Linked DNA regions of Prochlorococcus marinus subsp. marinus str. CCMP1375. The protein of the gene in region 1 interacts with the protein of each later gene in a pairwise test. Links are inferred from orthologs where the notes say so. Each region holds a gene or a part of one and is shown on either strand. Other genes may lie near its edges.

Evidence for each region.
Region 2: the proteins of PRO_RS00685 (region 1) and PRO_RS01800 interact in binary tests that used the Escherichia coli proteins (3 or more experiments, as listed by UniProt). The link is inferred for Prochlorococcus marinus subsp. marinus str. CCMP1375 from one-to-one orthologs.

The regions. Positions count from the first base shown.
Region 1 is NC_005042.1:139,534-142,595, reverse strand. What follows is about bases 93-2,825. They hold PRO_RS00685 (HesB/IscA family protein), read right to left. Parts: upstream 1,791-2,825; coding sequence 1,395-1,790; downstream 93-1,394. Other genes in these bases: zds (9,9'-di-cis-zeta-carotene desaturase), read left to right, coding at 1,901-2,825; PRO_RS00690 (hypothetical protein), read right to left, coding at 933-1,352; PRO_RS00695 (lipid-A-disaccharide synthase-related protein), read right to left, coding at 93-931. In the rest of the region: more of PRO_RS00695, read right to left, coding at 1-92; more of zds, read left to right, coding at 2,826-3,062. UniProt on the Escherichia coli protein: Is able to transfer iron-sulfur clusters to apo-ferredoxin. Multiple cycles of [2Fe2S] cluster formation and transfer are observed, suggesting that IscA acts catalytically.
Region 2 is NC_005042.1:341,078-344,126, reverse strand. The notes cover bases 263-2,982. They hold PRO_RS01800 (2Fe-2S iron-sulfur cluster-binding protein), read right to left. Parts: upstream 1,944-2,982; coding sequence 1,581-1,943; downstream 263-1,580. Other genes in these bases: psbB (photosystem II chlorophyll-binding protein CP47), read left to right, coding at 2,187-2,982; psbM (photosystem II reaction center protein PsbM), read right to left, coding at 1,282-1,434; PRO_RS01810 (acyl-CoA thioesterase), read right to left, coding at 748-1,197; prmC (peptide chain release factor N(5)-glutamine methyltransferase), read right to left, coding at 263-747. In the rest of the region: more of prmC, read right to left, coding at 1-262; more of psbB, read left to right, coding at 2,983-3,049. UniProt on the Escherichia coli protein: Ferredoxin are iron-sulfur proteins that transfer electrons in a wide variety of metabolic reactions. Although the function of this ferredoxin is unknown it is probable that it has a role as a cellular electron transfer protein.

The DNA.
Region 1 (3,062 bases):
TAACTGGTTTTGCAAGACCAATAGCCTGCTCAGTTGCCGTTCCAGCCATACAAAGAAAAGCGTCACTACTCTGCAACAGCTCTACAAAAGACTCTCTATGAACTTTTAACCAACAAAAGCCACTGCTTAAAGTAAAGGAATTACTTTGCAAAGAATGCTCAATTATATGCCAACCATTACTAGCAATTAATTCATTAAGATCTGAAGTGCTCAAAGCATCAACTAAAGCCATATCAAAACTAAAAGTTGTATTAGCAAAGATGGGTTTTGGCAAACACTTCAAAACTCGCAAAACCATCAACAAATTATTATCAAGCTCAGGTCGGCGACTGCCTGGCAATACGCCTAAGCGAAAAATTTTTTCTGGGAATTGTTTCTTAGGCGTTAAGACTGGATCCATAAATGGATTTCCAAAAAACACAACGGATCGATTCAATTGCTCACCAAGATCTTCAGCAGTAAGGTTGTCACGAGTATAAAGCTCTAAACACCGCCGACTTCTTAAGCAATTAGCAGCAGGCCATGGCAATTTTAATACGCCCTCATAATGACTTGAATAAGCAACCAGGTAGACAACAAAATCCTTACAGCTCATCCATGCAGCAAGTACTGGCAGTACATCTCCAACAACAATTAAAAGGTCATATTTCGATGAAGAAACCAGCAAACGAATAAAACTCCATAGCAAGTAGAAGTGTTGCCCCTGAAGAAGTTCTGTTATACGACCAAGAAAACTTGTATATCCCAATCCACCTGTGCTGAATTCTTTCCGCCTAACGTCTATTTTAATCCCGGCTTTCTTATAAGCATTACCTTTACCTACCAGAGGGAAAGCGTCAACATTATGACCTAACTGTTTAAGCTCAACAGCTAATAATGCTCCGGAAAAATCTTCTCCATGGCCATTACTTATAAGAAGTAATCGAGCCACATTAAAGATCCAACCATACCTGAATCTTTTTCAAAGCATCCCAATTAGGCTTACGATTCAGTCCATCTTCAATTGACTCTTTTAATTCTTCTTGCAACTCTGGAACAAGTAACAAGGCTCTTTTGACAAATTCAATATGTTCTCTTACTCCCTTCGAATTTGTTTCAAGCAGAGCAACACTTAAATTAATTCTAGATTGAGGGTCCTGGGCATTTAATTTCACCGCAATTCGAGCTGATTTAAGAGCTTCATATTGCTGATCACAAAGCAATTGTAGCCATGACAAACAAGTCCATCCAGAAGATTGGTTAGGTGCTGCATTAGTAATGCTTACAAAATCTTTTATTACCTCACTGGCATCTGCCCCAGATTTATATCTAGACATAGCACTATCAAAAAGGCTTTCATTTACTGAATCCATTAGATTACCAATAGTGAGTAAATTGTAGCTTTACATAGATATCTAAACTGCGAAAGAGCTACCACACCCACAAGTTTGTGTGGCATTTGGGTTAGTGAAATTAAACCCACCACCTATTAATTCATTACTGAAATCTAATTGCATTCCATAAATATATAAAAGACTTTTGGGATCACAAATCACTCGAAATGCAGTTCCATCAAATGGTTGATATTCATAAACTTCGTCCTCTTGCTCTATAGCATCTGAATTTACAAAATCCATCGTGTAACTCATCCCACTACATCCACCTGAACGGACTCCAACACGAAGCAACTGGTCAGACCCTTTTTCTTGGCAAAGTCGCGCCAACTGAACCATTGCAGCTTGGGTAATTAAAATACCTTTGCCATCATTTGCTGTATGAGTTTCGGTATTTGGCAAGGAAGAACCACTCATAAAATAGTTAGCTATACCATAACCTCACTTTATTAATAAACATTCAATTTTGTCTTCTACAACATTTCCTCTATTGTTAATGACATTACTAGACTGTTCTAAATAAAGCGATGCAAGTTGCGATAGTTGGCGCTGGACTCGCAGGACTTTCAGCAGCAGTAGATCTTGTAGATGCTGGCCATAAAGTCGATCTCTATGAAGCTAGACCCTTCTTAGGAGGGAAGGTTGGCAGCTGGGAAGACAATGAGGGTAATCATATTGAAATGGGTCTTCATGTCTTTTTCTTTAATTACGCAAACCTTTTTGCTCTAATGGACAAAGTAGGGGCAATTGATAATCTTTTAGCAAAAGAGCACACCCATTTATTTGTTAACAAAGGAGGAGATGTAAAATCTCTAGATTTTCGATTTGCTATTGGAGCTCCATTTAATGGATTAAAAGCTTTCTTCACTACTCCACAACTTAATTGGGTAGATAAATTGAGAAATGCTTTAGCACTAGGCACAAGCCCTATTGTTCAAGGTTTAATTGATTATGATGGAGCAATGAAAACAATTCGTGCTCTAGATAGCATTAGTTTTCAAAAATGGTTTTTAAGTCATGGTGGAAGCCTGAATAGCATCAAAAGGATGTGGAACCCCATAGCTTATGCACTAGGCTTTATTGATTGTGAAGCAATCTCTGCAAGATGCATGCTCACAATATTTATGATGTTTGCAGCAAAAACCGAAGCTTCCAAATTAAATCTTCTCAAAGGCTCTCCGCACAAATGGCTAACCAAGCCAATTCTTGAATATATCGAAGCAAGAGGAGGGCGCCTCCATTTGAGGCACAAAGTTAAAGAGCTTCGGTTTAAAAGTATTGATAATCCCGAGGTCACTGAAATGATTATGAATTCACCTGAAGGAGAAAAAGTAATTAAAGCTGACAAATATCTTGCTGCATGTGATGTACCTGGTATTCAAAATTTACTTCCCAAAGAATGGCGGATTTTCCCTGAATTTGCTGCTATCGACAAATTGGAAGCAGTCCCGGTAGCAACAGTTCAACTCAGATATGACGGATGGGTCACTGAACTAAAAAATCAAGCTGCTCAAAAAGATCTCGAAACTCCTTCTGGCCTAGATAACCTTTTATATACAGCAGATGCAGATTTCAGCTGTTTTGCAGATCTAGCTCTAACAAGTCCAGAAGATTATCAAAAAAAAGGACTTGGATCTCTACTTCAATGCGTTCTCACTCCAGGAGATCCTTGGATTCCCAAATCTACAG
Region 2 (3,049 bases), 200 kb from region 1 along the record:
CCCACCCGAACGAAGGCCTTTCATTGCACCTTTGATTACTTTACGGCATGAATCCATTCCATCATCCCCGCCACTAAGCGCCAAAATTGGTTCATGATCACGAACAACAGGATCAAGTTCACTTAAATGAGTCTTAGGAATATAAGGCGGATTAGCAACAACTAAATCAAAATTTCCCCACCAAGGTTTTAGAGGCTCCCACCAATCTCCTAAATGCAAAGAAACATTGGCATTTTCAGTTAAGGTATTTATGTTTGATTCTGCTAAAGCTAAGGCATCATTGCAGCAATCAGCTGCATGACCTTCCCATAAAGGCAAAGCTCTTGCCAATGCAACTGCTAATGCTCCAGAACCGGTACCTAAATCAGCCCATCTCCCATATTTCATTAATCCTGCGTCTACCTTTTTCAAAGCTATATCTATCAATATTTCAGTTTCTTGGCGAGGTATCAAAGCTGAAGAATTGACTTTCAGCTCAAAGTCTCTCCAAGGACATTTACCTACTAGATGCTGTAAAGGAATTTGATCACTTAAATGTCTCATCCAAATCAATGAGAGTTCTTCAAGTGATAAATCAAGCTTATGAAAAGAGCTTTGAAAAATTTTCAATTCTTGCAAAGTACTCCAACCCAATCCTCCTCCGATATCTAATAACCAATCAAGATCTACTGCTCGGCCTCCTTTAGACAACTCTTGCTTTCTCCAAATTAAAATTTCTTCTGCTGAAAAAAATCTTTCAAAAGACATTTAATTTTTAGATGGTCCCCGTTGCAAATCCCTAAGTGCTTTGGAAAGTTGCTCTGGCCCTTCCCTCAATAGACGATCGCCTGAATTATCACGTTGAATTAATACCAAATCAACATTAGCCAAAGCAGCGATCTCTCCTGAATTATTAAAAAAATCTGTTTTCCATCTCCATCGAGGACCTTTGCCTTGGAAAATCCAACTTTTAAGCAAAACCTCTTCACCATGCAAAAGTGAGCGCATATATTTTATTTGTAAATCCACAACTGGCATTTCAAATCCTTGATTTGATAAATCGCTATAAGCTAAGCCAACTTTAGATAGTGCATTAATCCTGGCCTCTTCCAACCACATTAAATAAGATCCATGCCACATAACACCTGCATGATCTGCATTTTGAGGCAAGACAGTTTTTCTAAGAACCCAAGGCTTAATTTCAGAATTTCCAGCCATAAAAAAAACTTTAAAGAACTAAAGACTCAACAATTGAAAAAGTCTTTAAATCTCTTAGGTTCTGATTTTCAGCTAAGTAGTTACTTAACTTTTTGGCCCAAGCTTTCCTTTACTGGAATCAGAGAAGAAACTTGATTTTTCTCCATCACTGGTGGAGATATATAGACCTACCAGGAAAATCGTTGGGATGCCAACAAAGAGCAAGCTGATAATAAAACCGAAATTTGTGGTTTCCATGAACTCAAAAAGCCGCTAAAAAGCTAGGAATTAATTCAGACTATAAAGGGATAACAGCCAACTCATTTGCAAAGAGCTTGAAGAATTAGATGTTGTAACGAGAAACAATCAAAATATTCATAAGCTTAATTGCAAAAAACCAGGAATTATTTTGGTAAATCCTTAGACAAAGCTTCATCCATCAATGATTCAACGTTAGCTGGCGGAGACTGTGGCTTAGTGAGGACAATTGCAGAAGTTTTGACAACCGCCTGACAAGCGAGTCTCCAATTACCTGGACGACCTCTCAGCTTGGTTTGCTCAATGTCCGTAATAGGTGACAAAGAATCTTGTTGCCCTTCTGCTACAGAAACATAACAAGTAATGCATTGACCATACCCTCCACAATTTCCCAATTTTCCTTTGAATCCATAAAGTTCCAGACCTTCCCTCAAAGCAACTTCTCGAAGATTTTCTCCAAATTGACACTTAACATCTCTTCCTTCTCTAACGAAACGAATAATTGGCATAGTTCGAAAAACAACAAAGTTGCAATTCAATTTTGACTTGTCAAACAGCCAAATGTCCCTAAATAACTGGCAAAAAGAACATTTTCACTGATTTTCTTTCGGTTCTAAATTCATTTTTCAATGTTGCTGGAATATCAACAGTCGTTGCAGCTGAGCACAACCTGCCCCTTCTCGATAGAAGAACCTTTACGATCATCGGGTCTAGCTGCATAATAAGCAGCTTCGTTACTCGAAATCTTACCCATGGGATTGCCCTGGTATCGGGTGCACTCAGTCGTAATTAACGACCCTGGCCGACTTCTGGCCGTGCACCTCATGCACACAGCTTTGCTAGCCGGCTGGGCCGGCTCCATGGCCCTATATGAATTGGCCATATTCGATCCTAGCGATCCAGTCTTGAACCCTATGTGGCGCCAAGGCATGTATGTCATGCCTTTTATGGCCCGCTTAGGGGTTACAAGTAGTTGGAATGGTTGGGACCTGACTGGCGGTGTCGGTTCATTCGACTTTGATTCATTAGGGTTCTGGGGAAAAGCTCTTCCTTATTCAACTTTTGAAGGCGTCGCAGCAGGTCATATCATCTTCAGTGGTCTGTTAATGCTGGCAGCTATCTGGCATTGGACCTACTGGGATCTTGAACTCTGGGAAGACTCTAGAACTGGGGAACCAGCTTTAGACCTTCCAAGAATTTTTGGAATCCACCTATTACTTGCAGGACTTGCTTGTTTTGGTTTTGGTGTATCACTTTCTTCAGTAGGAATGTGGGTCTCTGACCCGTACGGTCTTACTGGACATGTCGAGAAAGTAAGCCCGGTTTGGGGCGCATCAGGATTTAATCCCTTTAGTGCAGGCGGCATAGTCGCCAACCATATTGGGGCAGGTCTTATAGGAATAATTGGTGGAATTTTCCATATCACCAATAGGCCTGGAGAAAGGCTTTATAGGAACCTCAGGATGGGAAGTCTTGAAGGTGTACTTGCTAGTGCTTTAGCAGCAGTTCTCTTTGTATCTTTTGTAGTCTCAGGAACTATGTGGTATGGATCAGCAACAACTCCAATTGAGTTGTTTGGTCCAACCCGATATCAATGGGATTCCAATTACTTCCA